Regions from separate parts of the Enterobacter cloacae complex sp. HYC003_NIDB genome, predicted to be linked through region 3. Evidence: predicted binding sites of a transcription regulator. Region 3 holds the regulator's gene; each other region holds the start of a gene.
What was found. The regulator PhoB, encoded in region 3, activates phosphate uptake and scavenging genes when phosphate is short. The targets are predictions, from matches to a motif close to CTGTCATAAAACTGNCNNAT.
Positions count from the first base shown of each region.

Region 1: a site for PhoB is predicted at 2,076-2,095, ahead of kdgR (DNA-binding transcriptional regulator KdgR). Genes of this name have one in related genera too.
Region 2: a site for PhoB is predicted at 3,204-3,223, ahead of glpT (glycerol-3-phosphate transporter). Genes of this name have one in related genera too.

Region 1 covers NZ_CP114220.1:2,018,919-2,024,600, reverse strand. The annotation lists gene O1722_RS09515 (YebO family protein) at 224-511, opposite strand; gene mgrB (PhoP/PhoQ regulatory lipoprotein MgrB) at 586-729, opposite strand; gene O1722_RS09505 (YobH family protein) at 890-1,129, shown strand; gene kdgR (DNA-binding transcriptional regulator KdgR) at 1,193-1,984, opposite strand; gene O1722_RS09495 (MFS transporter) at 2,163-3,536, shown strand; gene htpX (protease HtpX) at 3,588-4,469, opposite strand; gene prc (carboxy terminal-processing peptidase) at 4,663-5,682, opposite strand, start outside.
Region 2 covers NZ_CP114220.1:1,554,570-1,560,251, forward strand. The annotation lists gene glpC (anaerobic glycerol-3-phosphate dehydrogenase subunit GlpC) at 1-248, opposite strand, end outside; gene glpB (glycerol-3-phosphate dehydrogenase subunit GlpB) at 245-1,462, opposite strand; gene glpA (anaerobic glycerol-3-phosphate dehydrogenase subunit A) at 1,452-3,080, opposite strand; gene glpT (glycerol-3-phosphate transporter) at 3,331-4,683, shown strand; gene glpQ (glycerophosphodiester phosphodiesterase) at 4,695-5,682, shown strand, end outside.
Region 3 covers NZ_CP114220.1:3,817,423-3,823,104, reverse strand. The annotation lists gene sbcC (exonuclease subunit SbcC) at 1-384, opposite strand, end outside; gene sbcD (exonuclease subunit SbcD) at 381-1,586, opposite strand; gene phoB (phosphate response regulator transcription factor PhoB) at 1,774-2,463, shown strand; gene phoR (phosphate regulon sensor histidine kinase PhoR) at 2,485-3,780, shown strand; gene brnQ (branched-chain amino acid transporter carrier protein BrnQ) at 4,190-5,509, shown strand; gene proY (proline-specific permease ProY) at 5,591-5,682, shown strand, end outside.

The sequences.
Region 1 (5,682 bases), 1.8 Mb from region 3:
CAAGCAAAACGTTTCGATAAAAATAAAACACTTCAGGAAAGATAAAGCACACTATTTATTCAACGAAACTGAATTTGTTAAATAAGGATAAATATTCGCCAGTTTTCAGTGTGCTAAAACATGAGTTAACTGCTGCTTAATTAAATGCCGGGAAGTTGTGGGATGCATTTGATAAGGGAGGGGATTTACGCGTACGTCAGGCCACCTCCCCGCTCCGGGCAGACTATCGTTCAGCTACCAGGCGAATGAAGTCTTCCTCGTCTTGTTGTTGAGCAACAGCGTCCTTCGGTACCGCTTTCTCCTCCGGCTCGTTGGCTTCGCACAAACGACGCAGCAGCGCAGTCTGCCGTTTCTGCTGATCGAGCAATGCCTCCAGCAGCTCAATCTGCTCGTTTGTGCGGGAGCTGGCGCGGTTAACGAAAAACCACAGCACCAGCCCAACGACCAGCACCAACAAAGACATTACCAGGGATGCAATGCTCAGCAGCCCCGAATTCAGTAACTCACCCATTTCACCACCTCAGTAAAAACCACCATTTTACCACTGCCGCCGCGTAAGGACATCACTCAGCGTAAAAATGGTCTCTACCAGGGGATAAACTTATTGATTGAACAAATGCCGCTAAAGAACTGTACATCCTGATCGCACATCACATTGATAGTCTGCGTCCACAGCACCACGCATGCTATCAACACTATAATCAGAATTACCCAGCGTATTTTTTTCACTCCACACTCCGTCTTATGACCTGATACAGCCAGGTTATCACGGTTATCTTAAACAGGGGCTAACTGTACCTTCAACAGACGCTTTTCGGAATCGTGCACTTGTTTCACTGCGTAAAGCCGTTACGCTTACTCTATGACAACAAAGAAAAAAGAGGCAACGATGCGTTTACTTATTCGTACAGTAATTGTACTGGCCATTGTCTGGATCGGCCTGTTATTAAGTGGGTACGGCGTATTAATGGGGAGCAAAGAAAATGCCGCGGGTCTGGGTATCCAGTGTAAATATCTTACCGCCCAGGGGATAAGCACGGCTCAGTACATACATTCCGACAGCGGGATCATCGGGTTAACCAACTGTCCTGTGCTGCGTAAATCATCTGTTGTGGTTGATAACGGTTAATCAGCGCTGAACTTCGCTTACAGAAACGCCGCAAAAGTGCGGCGTTTTTATTGGTGGCGTCGATCAGAACGGATAATCGTTATAGCCCATCTGCTCTGAAATTTTGCGCGCTGCGGTATGCAGAATCGCCACATATTCATGAAGACGCTCTTCAGAGAAACGCAGCGTTGGGAACGAAATGCTCAGGCCCGCAATGACAACGCCGAAGCGGTCAAACACCGGCACACCGATGCAACGCAGCCCCTCTTCCTGCTCTTCGTTATCTTCCCCGTAACCCTGTTCACGCACTTTATCCAGCACGCTCAGCAGTTCTTCCGTACTGGTAATCGTGCGGTCGGTGCTGCGTTTGTACTCCACCCCGTCAAGGATTTGCTTCACCTCTTCGCGATCGCGCCAGGCCAGCAGTACTTTACCAATTGCGGTGCTGTACAGCGGGTTACGACGACCAATGCGTGAATACATGCGCAGGTTGTACATGGAGTCAATTTTGTGGATGTAAACAATGCTGTCTTCATCCAGCGCACCGAGGTGAATTGTCTCTTTCGTCAGTCGTGAAAGTTCACGCATCTGAATGTCAGCGCTGCGGATCAGATCCACGTTCTGCAAGGCGCGGGCGCCCAGTTCAAACAGTTTCAGGGTCAGAGAATATTTTTCTGATTCTCCTTCCTGCGCGACATAACCCAATGATTTCATCGTCTGCAAAAAGCGATAAACGGTGCTTTTCGACATCATCACACGCTGCGACAACTCTGTAATACCAATTTCACGCTCTTCTCCGAGCGCCTGCAAGATGCCAAACACCTTCAGCACGGAAGAAACAGAATCTGGCTGCTTATCCAAATCTGCGATTGCCATTTATCACCTCATAGAGAGTGTTTTATAAAAATCAGAACCGGTTTTTATTATAAATTCGTGTGATGCGTGCTGCAATCTATCTGGGTTTACTTCGTTACAAATCTGCGACATAAAACCGAAATAACGATGCTAAAATAGTTACTCTGAAAATAATTTCACGCTGAGTCATTCTTTCCCCATGCAAAAAAACGTTTCTGATGGCCTGCCCTTATCGCAGCGGTACGGGGCAATTGCCACTATTGTCATCGGTATTTCGATGGCTGTCCTTGACGGTGCGATTGCCAACGTGGCTCTTCCTACCATTGCCAAAGACCTTAATGCTTCGCCGGCAAGCTCCATCTGGATTGTGAACGCGTACCAGATAGCGATTGTGATTTCCCTTCTGTCACTCTCTTTCCTGGGCGATATGTTTGGTTATCGCCGGGTTTACCAGTGCGGGCTGGTGGTCTTTACCCTCACCTCGCTCTTCTGTGCCCTTTCAGATTCACTGCACACCCTTACGCTGGCGCGTATCGCGCAGGGCTTTGGCGGCGCGGCGCTAATGAGCGTGAACACGGCCCTGATACGGCTTATTTATCCTCAACGCCACCTGGGGCGCGGCATGGGCATTAACTCCTTTATTGTGGCCGTGTCGTCCGCCGCCGGCCCAACGATTGCCGCCGCCATCCTGTCCGTTGCCTCGTGGCAGTGGCTGTTTGCCATTAACGTGCCGCTGGGCATTGTGGCGATCTTCTTCGCCCTGCGCTATCTTCCGGAAAATGGTCCGAAAAGCACCATGCCACGTTTCGATCTGCCCAGCGCCGTGATGAACGCGCTGACTTTTGGCCTGCTGATTACCGCGCTGAGCGGATTTGCGCAGGGACAGTCTCTGTCGCTCATTGCCGCAGAAATCGTTGCCATGCTTATCATCGGCTTTTTCTTTGTTCGACGTCAGCTGGCGCTGCCCGTGCCGTTACTGCCGGTGGATTTGCTGCGTATTCCGCTGTTTTCGCTATCCATTTGTACCTCCATTTGCTCGTTCTGCGCCCAGATGCTGGCGCTGGTTGCACTGCCGTTCTTTTTGCAGAGCGTGATTGGCCGTTCAGAAGTGGAGACAGGCTTGCTGCTCACGCCCTGGCCGCTGGCAACCATGGTGATGGCCCCGCTGGCCGGTTACCTTATTGAGCGCGTCCATGCCGGGCTTCTGGGGGCGATTGGGCTGGTTGTCATGGCGGTGGGACTGTTTGCGCTGGCGCTCCTGCCCGCCTCGCCGGGGGATCTGGATATTATCTGGCGCATGATCCTGTGCGGGGCCGGTTTTGGTCTGTTCCAGTCCCCTAATAACCACACGATTATCACCTCTGCCCCACGTCATCGCAGCGGTGGCGCCAGCGGGATGCTGGGCACGGCAAGACTGTTAGGGCAAAGCACCGGGGCCGCACTAGTGGCGTTGATGTTTAACCTTGCCGGGCAGAATGCGACACACGTTGCGCTAATTACCGCAGGGACCCTGGCGACCCTCGCGGCTGTCATTAGCGGCCTTCGCGTCACCCAGCCAAAGGCGCAGGCATAAAAAAACCGGGCGGAGAATGGCTCCAGCCCGGTTCTTTTCAACCCGATTACGTTACTTCAGGTATTCGCCGCTACGCAGCGCTTCAATACGTTTATCCAGCGGCGGGTGAGACATAAACAGCTCGCTCAGCGACTTTGATTTGCCGTTGATGCAGAAGGCCATCATGCTGTTTGCTTCCTGCGGCTCGTAGCTGGTTTTCAGTCGTTGCAGCGCAGCAATCATCTTTTCACGACCCACCAGTTTCGCGGAACCGGCATCCGCGTGGAACTCACGATGACGGGAGAACCACATGGTAATGATGCTTGCCAGGATACCGAACACCAGCTCCAGCACCATTGAAACAGCAAAATAGATCAGCGGGTTGCCGTTGCTCTCTTCACCCTCATCACGGTTGCCCCCCATAAACCCGGCAGCAATCTGTGCCAGAATACGAGAAATAAAGATAACGAAGGTGTTCACCACGCCCTGGATCAGGGTCATGGTGACCATATCGCCATTGGCGATATGGCTGATCTCGTGAGCAATAACCGCTTCCGCTTCGTCACGGCTCATGTTTTGCAGCAGGCCGGTACTGACGGCCACCAGGGACGCGTCACGACGCGCACCGGTAGCAAACGCGTTAATATCCGGCGCGTGGTAGATGGCTACCTGCGGCATGGCAATGCCCGCCTGCTTTGACTGCTGAGCAACCGTGCTCATCAGCCACTGCTCCATATCGTTACGCGGTTGCTCAATAACTTCACCGCCCACGGATTTCAGTGCCATCCACCTGGACATCAGCAGTGAAATGAAAGAGCCACCGAAACCAAACAGCAGCGCCATAATCAACAGACCCTGAACGCTGCTCGACTGAATTCCCGTCAGGCTTAGCACCAGCCCGAATACCACCATCACCGCCAGGTTGGTGAGCAGGAAGAGCGCGATTCGCATCATAATATTCTTTTAACCTCAGTTTAACAAAACGCACTATGCGATTACCCACATCGTATGGGTATTACGGCTATTTTCAAGCATCCAGACGGCGTAAGTCACCAGAAAGACACAACTTTACACAATTGGAAATCCGCCTGACGGAAGGAGGAGGTACATAAAGAAACAGGCACAATTTCTTGTGCCTGTTGGGGGATTATTTTGTCGGAGCAGGTTGCAGGGCAGGTTTCTCTTTTTCCAGCTTCGCGAGATCAAGCGCGATATGCACCGTCTCGTTCAGATACGGATCGGGCTCCTGGTAATCCTTAGGCAGATCGTCCAGTTTTTTGAGCAGAGGCTTGCCTTCACGTTTGAAGCGATCGTTGATACGCGCCAGACGTGTCGCGTCATCTTCATTGTTCTCTTTCTCACGCTGGGCATAGTTCAGAGACACAATGTTCCGTTTCGCTTTCAAAGCGTTGAAACGCGCGATGTCCTTCATGATGTACTGGAATTCCGGATCCTTCCCGATGCGATCGTTGTGATTTTTCAGCAGTTCCGGTCCGAACTGTTTCATATCACCCGATTTCACGAATGTCGCGGCATCAATGCTATCCCACGGCAGCGCGTTATCTTCAAACTTCTCGCCCGTTTCCGTCTCTTCGGTACCTGTCGGCATCATGATATCCGGCGTCACGCCTTTGCGCTGCGTACTGCCGCCGTTGACGCGGTAAAACTTCTGAATGGTGTACTGTACTGAGCCCAGCGCAGGCCACTCAGGGCGCAGCATCTGGTCGTAAATACGGTTCAGAGAGCGGTACTGCTGAACGGTGCCCTTGCCAAACGTCGGTTCGCCGACGATTAATGCCCGGCCGTAATCCTGCATGGCAGCAGCGAAGATTTCCGATGCAGAGGCGCTGAAGCGATCGACAAGCACCACCAGCGGACCCTTATAGTAGACCACACCATCGGTATCGGCATCTTCACGCACTTTACCGTTGTTATCGCGCACCTGTACCACCGGGCCAGACGGGATAAACAGCCCGGAAAGCGAGACGGCCTCGGTCAATGCCCCGCCGCCGTTGCTGCGCAGGTCAATGATCACGCTGCTGACATTCTGCTTTTCAAGCTTCTGGAGCTGCACTTTCACATCATCGGTCAGGCCGACGTAGAAACCTGGGATATCCAGAACGCCAACCTTCTCTTTACCCACGGTTTTCACCGACATTTTCACCGC
Region 2 (5,682 bases), 2.3 Mb from region 3:
TAGCGGGCGCGGGCGCGCTGGATGATATCGCCTATTTTCACGTCCGACGGGCAGGCAACTTCGCAGCGTTTGCAGTTGATGCAGTATTTCAGCGCCTCGTCGTAGAGCGCGCCATCCTTCAGGCGCAGACGCTCCCCGTCGGGACCGGCCTGTTTCGGGCCGGGATAGCGCGGATCGACGCCGCTGACCGGGCAAACCGTGGTGCAGACCGTGCATTTGATACAGCTTTCAAATCGGGTGTCGTTCATTGTGCTCCCTCCCTGCGCTGGATAATCTGCTCCGCGACATGCAGCGCAGTGACGGCGCAGACGCCGCCACCGCAGCCCTGCGCCACGGGATCGTACCCGCCCAGAACCGAGCCGATGGCGTAAAGATTTTCAACCGGTTCCCCGCCCAGCCGCGGGCGCAGTTGGCTGTCGACGATCACGCCGAACTGCTGCCAGGGCTGCGGGGTGAAGAAATCGCTTTGATACCAGTCCGCGCGGGAAGCGCTTTGCCGGACGTCCAGACCGAGGATCGCCTCACGCACGCCATCCCGGCTGCTCAGCAGACCGTTACTGAAGAAACTGCCGCTTGCCAGCACCGTAAAGCGTGCGCGAAGCGGGATGTCGCCGTGGTTGCGGGTCCAGATTTCGCTTACCGCGCCCTCAGCCAGGGTGATTTTTTTCACCTCGTCGCCTGCCATCCAGACGCCACCCTGGGCAACATACTGACGCTGAAGCTGGGTGTGCAGACGAATGCCGGGCACGGAAGGGGGGAGCGTCGGCAGTAAACCGAGCGTACAGGGCAGGCGCGCCGAGAGCCAGCGCCAGAGCCGGTTGTCCGTTAAGCCAAAACAGGCGGGCATAAACAGGGCGTCGCAGGTCTCGCCGAGCGGTTGAAGCGCCGCGTACAGCTGCGGCCAGTAACTTTCATTATCCAGCAGGCGGGCAATGTTCACCGCACGAAACTCGCTGGGGTTTTCGCGCAGCACGTCGAGTTCGGGGAGATCAATCTCCGCCGTATCCACCTGAACACCCTGCTGTCTGAGAGACGCGGCGGCCAGATGCGGCTGGAAATCGAGGAAGCCGCTGATCCCCACCACCCGCACGCGCTCGGCAGCGATGGGGGCGACAGGCACCTCTTCCGGGCTAAGCCAGGCGGCGCGCAGGGTGCCGAGCGGCGTGACGCGCTGATGATTTTGCTCGGCGTCACCCTGCATGCGTGCGCCGCAGGTGGTGAGCAGGTGTTCGGTTTCGCAGGCAAAGCGGGCCATATTCTCTGCGCCCGTCAGGCGGTAGGGATGTTCAGGCGGCAGATCGGCGAACGATAGCGCGCCCAGTAAATCCAGCGAGCCGGAAGAGAAGTGCAGGGCACTCTGACCGCGAGTGACAATGGCGCAGCGCAGACCCCGCTGCGTCAGTTTGAGGCCGCACAGCAGGCCCGCCAGTCCCCCACCCACAATCACGGTATCAAATTTCATGGTTGTGCTCCTTCTCCAGACCGCAAAGCCCCTGATAGACCCAGCGGGTAAACTCGCTTTCGCGCAGGGCATCGCCCCAGGCGACGGGCTGAATGCCTTTCCAGCGCTCGTTTAAAAAATCGCTGAGCTGGGCAAGCGACTGGGTTGACGTGGTGGCGTGAAAACGTTGCAGCAGCCCGGCGGCACGGCAGGCGCACAGCTCCCCCTGACAGGTGCCCATCCCGACGCGCGTGCGGCGGCGTAAATCGAGCAGGTTGTTCACCGTCAGGTTTTCCACGGCATACTGCACCTCGCCTGCGGTCACGGCTTCGCATTCGCACACCAGGCTGCGGCTGAGTCGCCCTTCACCGAGCCAGGTTGGGGTGCGGTCGCCGTGACGGTAAATCGCTGAACCGCGAAGCGGGGCAGGGAGTGAAATGATTTTGTGCAGCGTTTTTTCTGTCGATTGCTGCGAGCCGGGCAGAGCCTGTTCCGCCGTCACGCACGGTGCGGTGTTGCCGAGCTTACGGCAGACGGCATCGCTGGCCCACTGGGCCATCAGCCGGTAGGTCATCAGCTTGCCGCCGGTAATGGTGATAAACCCGTCCATGCCGTCGCGTTCGGCGTGATCGAGCAGCACGATGCCGCGGCTGACGTTACGCCCGCTCGGATCGTTATCGCTGGCGACAAGGGGACGCACGCCCGCGTAGGCACGCAGAATACGCGTCTGCGCCATCACCGGGGCCAGCTTTTCCCCTTCGCGCAGCAGGATATCCACCTCTTCAGCGGTGACGCGGTTGTAATCAATTTCGCTGTAGTCCACATGCATTGAGGTCGTGCCGATTAACGAAATGGTGTCCCCCGGCACGAGGATATCGGCGTCAGACGGTTTACGGCAGCGGTTGATGACATGGTTATTGATGCGGTGGTCGAGGATCAGCAGCGAGCCTTTCGCCGGGAACATGCGCACCGACAGGTCCGCGTATTCCGCGATGCGCTGGCCCCAGATCCCCGCCGCGTTGACCACGACGGCGGCATACAGCTCGCGGTGTTCGTTGTACTGCGCATCAAACACGCGCACTCCGCGCACGGTATTACCTTCACGAATAAGCCCGGTGACGTGATGCCCGGTCAGGATCTGGGCGCCATGTTCCCGCGCGTCGAGCATATTGGCGGCGGTCAGGCGGAAAGGATCAACGGTTCCGTCCGGTACCTTTACCGCGCCCAGTAACGCCGGGTTTACCGAGGGTTCAAGTCGGCGCGCCTGCGCAGGATCGATCGCCTCGGCCTGAATGCCTGCCGCCGTGCACGCGGTGATAAAGGTTTGCTGAAAGCCGAGGTCATCTTCTGGAAGGGTGATAAAAAGACCGTTGGTCGGTTCAACGCAGTGGCGGGCGATGCGCCTGAGGATCTGGTTTTCAGCGATACACTCGCGTGCTGACTCAGCGTCAGTGACCGCATAGCGGGCGCCGCTGTGCAACAGACCGTGATTACGTCCCGTCGCGCCGGTGGCGATATCGTGGCGTTCCAGAAGCGTGACGCTCAATCCCCGCAGGGCGCAGTCGCGTGCGATGCCGGCACCCGTCGCGCCACCGCCAATGATAATCACATCGCTGAAGCGTGGATCGTGAATTGTCATTGCCTTTCCTCTATGTTCGTTTTTTAGCATTTAGCCACATTGATCGTGTGGTTTGTTTGATTTCGAACATAAACGCGCGAAATTCGAAAGTGAAACGTGATTTCATGCGCTTTTTTGCGCATTCTGTCATATTTCTGTAACAATCTGTGCGTTGATTCACAGTAACATTCACCGTGATTTCTTAACATCGCCGCCTCTGTAGCCGGGCGCGAGATGCCCGGTCATTTTTTGAAAGGCCACGGAGGCTGTTATGCTCAGTATCTTTAAACCTGCGCCACATCGGGCGCGACTGCCAGAGGCAGAGATTGATCCTCTCTACCGCCGTCTGCGTTGGCAAATCTTCCTCGGGATCTTCTTCGGGTATGCGGCGTACTATCTGGTACGTAAAAACTTTGCGCTCGCCATGCCGTACCTGGTGGAGCAGGGCTTCTCTCGCGGCGATCTGGGATTTGCGCTGTCGGGGATCTCCATCGCGTACGGTTTTTCGAAGTTCATTATGGGGTCGGTGTCGGATCGTTCGAATCCGCGCGTGTTCCTGCCCGCCGGTCTGATCCTCGCGGCAGCGGTGATGCTGTTCATGGGCTTTGTGCCGTGGGCGACCTCCAGCATTGCCATCATGTTCGTGCTGCTGTTCCTCTGCGGCTGGTTCCAGGGGATGGGGTGGCCGCCATGCGGACGCACCATGGTTCACTGGTGGTCACAGAAAGAGCGTGGTGGAATTGTATCTGTGTGGAACTGCGCACATAACGTCGGGGGCGGGCTTCCGCCGCTGCTGTTCCTGCTGGGGATGGCCTGGTTCAACGACTGGCATGCCGCGCTCTATATGCCAGCCTTTGGCGCCATTCTGGTGGCGATTATCGCCTTCGCTCTGATGCGCGACACCCCACAGTCCTGCGGCCTGCCGCCGATTGAAGAGTACAAAAACGACTACCCGGATGATTACAGCGAGAAGCACGAAGAAGAGCTGACGGCAAAGCAGATCTTCATGAAGTACGTGCTGCCGAACAAGCTGCTGTGGTACATCGCGGTGGCAAACGTATTTGTCTACCTGCTGCGCTACGGCATCCTCGACTGGTCGCCAACCTACCTGAAAGAGGTGAAGCACTTCGCGCTGGATAAATCCTCCTGGGCCTATTTCCTGTATGAATACGCGGGCATTCCCGGCACGCTGATCTGCGGCTGGATGTCGGACAAAGTGTTTAAGGGCAACCGTGGGGCGACGGGCGTGTTCTTTATGACGCTGGTCACCATCGCGACGGTCGTTTACTGGCTTAACCCGCCGGGGAATCCGGGTGTGGATATGGCCTGTATGATCGTCATCGGCTTCCTGATTTATGGTCCGGTTATGCTGATTGGTCTGCATGCCCTGGAGCTGGCGCCGAAGAAAGCGGCAGGCACGGCGGCAGGCTTTACCGGTCTGTTTGGCTACCTCGGCGGTTCTGTCGCTGCGAGCGCCATCGTCGGCTACACCGTCGACTTCTTCGGCTGGGATGGCGGCTTTATGGTGATGATTGGCGGCAGCGTGCTGGCTGTTCTGCTGTTGGTTGTTGTGATGATTGGTGAAAAACGTCACCACGCCGAAGTGCTGGCGCGTCGTCAATAAGGAGCATTGCGATGAAATTAACTCAGTTAGCGACAGGCCTGCTGCTGGCGGGCCTGATGACAGGCTCCGCGCTGGCGGCGGATAAGATCGTGATCGCCCACCGTGGCGCCAGCGGTTATCTGCCGGAGCATACGCTGCCGGCAAAAGCGATGGCCTATGCCCAGGGCGCGGATTATCTGGAGCAGGATCTGGTGATGACGAAGGACGACCAGCTGGTCGTTCTGCATGACCACTATCTTGACCGCGTCACGGACGTGGCGGAGCGTTTCCCGGATCGCGCCCGTAAAGATGGTCGCTACTACGCCATCGACTTCACGTTGGCGGAGATCCGCTCACTGAAGTTTACCGAGGGCTTCGAGATTGAAAACGGTAAGAAGGTGCAGGTCTATCCGGGACGTTTCCCGATGGGCAAGTCTGACTTCCGTATTCACACCTTCGAAGAGGAGATCGAGTTTGTTCAGGGGCTGAACCACTCGACAGGCAAAAATATCGGTATCTACCCGGAAATCAAAGCGCCGTGGTTCCACCATCAGGAAGGGAAGGACATTGCCGCGAAGACGCTGGAGGTACTGAAAAAGTACGGCTACACCAGCAAGCAGGATAAGGTTTTCCTGCAATGTTTCGACGCCGCGGAACTGAAGCGCATCAAAACCGAGCTGGAGCCGAAAATGGGGATGGATCTCAATCTGGTGCAGCTGATTGCGTATACCGACTGGAATGAAACCCAGGAAAAACAGCCGGACGGGAAGTGGGTGAACTACAGCTACGACTGGATGTTTAAGCCGGGCGCGATGAAGCAGATTGCGCAGTACGCCGACGGCATCGGGCCGGATTACCACATGCTGGTGGCGGAAGGCTCAACGCCGGGTCACGTGAAGCTGACGGCGATGGTGAAAGAGGCGCATGCGAGCAAGATGCAGGTGCATCCGTATACCGTACGCGCAGACCAGCTGCCGGAGTATGCGACGGACGTGAATCAGCTTTACGACGTGCTGTATA
Region 3 (5,682 bases):
TTTGTCGGCCAGAATTTTGCCGTCTTCGCAGCGGGCCAGCTCAACGCGCGGTGCCTGTAAGTTCCCGTCCGGCTGGTTGCGGGCGCGGTTCTGGCTCCAGAAAGCGCGATAAGCAACGCCTTTGACCTCAAATTCTACTTCCGCCAGGCATTCGGCGGTATCGCGCGTCATCAGGTCGTTTTGCGCCTGAGAGACCTTATTAAGACGCGGCGTTTCGTGGTAAAGCGCCAGGCAGATGGCATCCAGCAGCGTGGTTTTACCCGCGCCGGTTGCGCCGGTGATGGCAAACAGTCCGTTGCTGGCGAACGGCTCCGCGGTGAAATCAATTTTCCACTCACCCTTTAGCGAATTCAGATTTTTCAGGCGCAGGCTCAGAATTTTCATGCGTTTTCGTCCTCGTCATGGAGGGAATGCAGGGTCTGGGCAAACAGCTCGTTAAGCCTGGTGCGTCTGGCCTCGTCCACCTCTTCATGCGCAAGCCGCCGCGCGAACACCTCTTCAACCCGAAGTTCGCTAAGCGTTTCACGCTGGGCGTTGAGCAGTATTTTCTCGCGCTGCTCGCGGCTGCGGCGTACCAGCAGCACCTCCACGGGAAGGTCTTCCGTCAGCGTCTGTATTTTACGCTGCATATCGTACAGGTAGTCGTCGGTGGTGATTTCGATATCGAGCCAGACGGGGGGATTAAGCGCTGCGCCGCGCCACTGCTCAAGCTGAGCGGTAATGGCGGCCAGATCGCCTTTCAGCACCGCCAGCGGCTGGGTGACCGGCACCTCAAGCGTCTCAACGGCGCTGAGTTTGCCTCCGGTGAAGCTCACCAGATGCACGGATTTGGCTTTGCCCGTTTCGTCAAAACTGAGCGAAATGGGCGAGCCGCAGTAGCGGATATGCTCGCAGCCGCCGATGATCTGCGCCCGGTGAATATGCCCGAGGGCAATGTAGTCGGCGGGGGGGAAGTTTTGCGCCGGAAACGCGTCCAGCGTACCGATATAGATCTCGCGCACCGCATCACTCTTACTGGCTCCGACGGTGGTGAGGTGTCCGGTGGCAATGATCGGAATGGCCTGATCGCCGCGCAGGGCGCAGGCTTCCGTATGTTGCTGGTGATAATAGCGGGTGATGGCCTGCAACAGATGCTGCTGTTTTTCGCTGCCGGACAGACCTGCCTGGCTTTGCACGATATCGCGCGGGCGTAAAAACGGAATTGGGCACAGCACTGCGCCCGGCGTGCCGTCGCGTTTTTTCAGGATCTGCGGCGCGTGTCCGGCGCTGGCCACCACGGTGGTATTGAGGAACGCCAGAATATCGCGGGATTCATTCAGCGTCGCCACCGAGTCATGGTTTCCGGCGACAATCACAAGGTGACAACCGGTTTGCTGGAGGTTGACCACAAAACGGTTGTACAGCTCACGCGCATAGCTCGGCGGCGATCCGGTATCAAAAATGTCGCCCGCCACAATAATCGCGTCCACCTCGTCAGCCTGAGCCGTCTCCAGCAGCCAGTTCAGGAACGCTTCATGTTCCGCGGCGCGGCTTTTGCTGTAAAAATTTTGACCCAGGTGCCAGTCTGAGGTGTGAAGTATGCGCATAAAAGATCCGTGGCAATAATAAGAAAGCAGGATTATAAACGTTCGGGGAACGGAAAATAACCGCTGTAATAAAACAACAGTTTGCTATTTATAGTGGTAATGTTTTTCATAAATCTGTCATAAATCTGACGCATAATGACGCCGCATTACAGACTTGTAACTTAAATACGATAAGACAGGGCAAAGTATGGCGAGACGTATTCTGGTCGTAGAAGATGAAGCTCCGATCCGTGAAATGGTGTGCTTCGTGCTTGAACAAAATGGCTTCCAGCCGGTTGAAGCGGAAGATTATGACAGCGCGGTGAACCAGCTGAATGAACCCTGGCCCGATCTGATCCTGCTGGACTGGATGCTGCCTGGCGGTTCCGGATTGCAGTTTATCAAGCATATCAAACGCGAGGCGATGACCCGCGATATCCCGGTGGTAATGCTGACGGCGCGCGGTGAGGAAGAGGATCGCGTGCGCGGTCTGGAAACCGGCGCGGACGATTACATCACTAAACCGTTCTCCCCGAAAGAGCTGGTGGCGCGTATCAAAGCCGTGATGCGCCGTATTTCACCGATGGCGGTGGAAGAGGTGATTGAGATGCAGGGGCTGAGCCTGGATCCTACCTCACACCGGGTCATGACCGGTGAAAATCCCCTCGATATGGGACCGACCGAATTTAAACTCCTGCACTTCTTTATGACCCACCCGGAGCGCGTTTACAGCCGCGAACAGTTGCTGAATAACGTCTGGGGAACTAACGTCTATGTCGAAGACCGAACGGTTGACGTCCATATTCGCCGCCTGCGTAAAGCGCTGGAACTGAGCGGCCACGATCGCATGGTACAGACGGTCCGCGGCACGGGTTATCGTTTCTCGACCCGTTTCTGAACAATGACAGGAGTGTGACGCGTGCTGGAACGTCTGTCATGGAAAAGGCTCGTCTTTGAACTGATCTTATGTTGTATTCCGGCCCTCATTCTGGGGGCTATCTTTGGCTATCTGCCGTGGTTTTTACTGGTGGCCGTGACGGGATTGCTCGTCTGGCATTTCTGGAATTTACTGCGTCTCTCCTGGTGGCTGTGGGTCGACAGAAGTATGACACCCCCGCCGGGAAGCGGGAGCTGGGAACCGCTACTCTACGGCCTGCACCAGATGCAGATGCGTAACAAAAAGCGCCGTCGTGAGCTGGGAAGCCTGATCAAACGCTTTCGTAGCGGTGCGGAGTCGCTGCCGGACGCGGTGATCCTGACGACAGAAGAAGGGACAATCTTCTGGTGTAATGGCCTCGCGCAACAGCTGCTGGGCCTGCGCTGGCCGGATGATAATGGTCAGAACATCCTGAACCTTCTGCGTTATCCCGAGTTCACGCTGTATCTGAAAAAGCGGGATTTTTCGCGCCCGCACAATCTGAAGCTCAATAACGGTCGCCATCTGGAAATCCGCGTGATGCCCTACAGCGATCGGCAGTGGCTGATGGTAGCGCGGGACGTTACCCAGATGCACCAGCTTGAGGGCGCGAGACGTAACTTCTTTGCCAACGTCAGCCACGAGCTGCGTACGCCGTTGACGGTGCTTCAGGGCTACCTGGAGATGATGCAGGAGCAAACGCTTGAGGGGGCGCCGCGTGAGAAAGCACTGCATACCATGCGGGAGCAGACGTTCCGCATGGAAGGGCTGGTCAAACAGCTGCTGACGCTTTCAAAGATTGAGGCTGCCCCGTCGCTGGCGCTAAACGACATCATTGATGTGCCGATGATGTTGCGGGTGGTGGAGCGCGAAGCCCAAACGCTGAGTCATAATCAGCACACCCTGAGTTTTGACGTTGATAACACGCTGAAAGTGCTCGGCAGTGAAGATGAGCTGCGAAGCGCTATCTCAAACCTGGTCTATAACGCCGTGAATCATACCCCGAAAGGGACGCATATCGCGGTGAGCTGGCAGCATACCCCGGCGGGCGCTGAGTTTAGCGTCGAGGACAACGGGCCGGGGATCGGGCCCGAGCACCTCCCGCGTCTCACCGAACGATTCTACCGGGTGGATAAGGCGCGCTCGCGGCAGACCGGCGGGAGCGGACTGGGACTGGCAATTGTGAAGCATGCCGTCAGCCACCACGAAAGCCGGCTCAATATCGAAAGCACCCTGGGTAAGGGCACGCGCTTTAGCTTCGTGATTCCGGAACGATTAATTGCCAAAAAAAGCGCCTGACGGCAGATGTGTCAGGCTACCTTTCCACGGGCCAGCGATTGCTGGCCCGTTTGCTTTGCAGTCAAGCGAAACGCGGATGAATATTATACGGCTGGTGCTTTTTTGTTCGCATGATTAGCCATGAGTTTTTCTTATACATGGCATATTATTTTGGTCTGAATTTTCATGCTGGCATATTGTTCTGGTTTTACGATCCCTTCTTGCCTTTAAACGTTATAAGCGTTTAAATTGCCCCCCATATACTGTCAGACCGACTGTATTTGCGTGGTAAATCGAAAAACAATTCTTCGCCACGCCAGGACGGGAGCATATCCCGCTGAAATTGAGCAAATTTTCCGCTGTATCGTCCCGTGAGGGATGGCGAAAATCTCAACGTATTCAACACCACATCCACAGGCAGTAAGGTTTTATGACCCATCACTTGAAATCGCGTGACATTATCGCGCTGGGCTTTATGACATTTGCGCTGTTCGTTGGCGCAGGTAACATCATTTTTCCTCCAATGGTTGGCTTACAGGCGGGTGAACACGTCTGGACGGCTGCGTTTGGCTTCCTGCTTACTGCCGTGGGCCTGCCGGTACTGACCGTTATCGCGCTGGCGAAAGTCGGTGGCGGTGTGGACAGCCTCAGCACCCCGATTGGCAAAGTGGCTGGCGTTCTGCTGGCAACCGTCTGCTATCTGGCCGTTGGCCCGCTGTTCGCGACCCCACGTACGGCGACCGTCTCCTTTGAAGTGGGTATCGCCCCGCTGACCGGTGACGGCGCGATGCCGCTGTTTATTTACAGCCTCATTTACTTCGCCATCGTGATTCTGGTTTCTCTCTATCCCGGCAAACTGCTGGATACCGTGGGTAACTTCCTGGCTCCGCTGAAAATTGTGGCGCTGATCGTGCTGGCGGTTGCGGCCATCGTCTGGCCTGCGGGGCCCATCAGCTCCGCGATGGACGCTTATCAGAACGCGGCGTTCTCAAACGGTTTCGTGAACGGCTATCTGACAATGGATACGCTGGGTGCGATGGTGTTTGGTATCGTTATCGTTAACGCCGCGCGTTCCCGCGGGGTGACCGAAGCGCGCCTGCTGACTCGCTACACCATCTGGGCTGGCCTGATGGCCGGTGTCGGCCTGACGCTGCTGTATCTGGCGCTGTTCCGTCTGGGTTCAGATAGCGCAACGCTGGTCGATCAGAGCGCAAACGGCGCGGCGATCCTGCATGCTTACGTGCAGCATACCTTTGGTGGTGCAGGCAGCATGCTGCTGGCGGCGCTGATTTTCCTGGCCTGTCTGGTGACGGCGGTGGGTCTGACCTGCGCCTGCGCGGAGTTCTTCGCCCAGTATCTGCCGCTCTCTTACCGCACGCTGGTGTTTATCCTCGGCATCTTCTCCATGGCGGTGTCAAACCTCGGTCTGAGCCACCTGATTCAGGTGTCAATTCCGGTGCTGACGGCGATCTATCCGCCATGTATCGTGCTGGTGGTGCTGAGCTTCACCCGCCCGTGGTGGCATAACTCGACGCGAATTATTGCGCCGGCCATGTTTATCAGCCTGATTTTTGGTATCCTTGACGGGATCAAAGCATCAGCATTTGCAGAAATCCTGCCAGCCTGGACACAGCGTCTGCCGCTGTCCGAGCAGGGCCTGGCCTGGCTGATGCCTTCCGTTGTAGCGCTGGTTCTGGCGATTATCTGGGACCGTGCGGCAGGGCGTCAGGTGACATCCAACGCCCATTAATCAACGGCAACAAATTGTTTAACCACGGGGCTTAAGGCCCCGTGGTTTTTTGTTTTTTTCGTGTTAAATGGCAAGATTTTAATGGAAAGCACTAACAAACTTAAACGTGGATTGAGCACCCGCCACATCCGCTTTATGGCGCTGGGCTCGGCTATCGGCACCGGTCTTTTTTA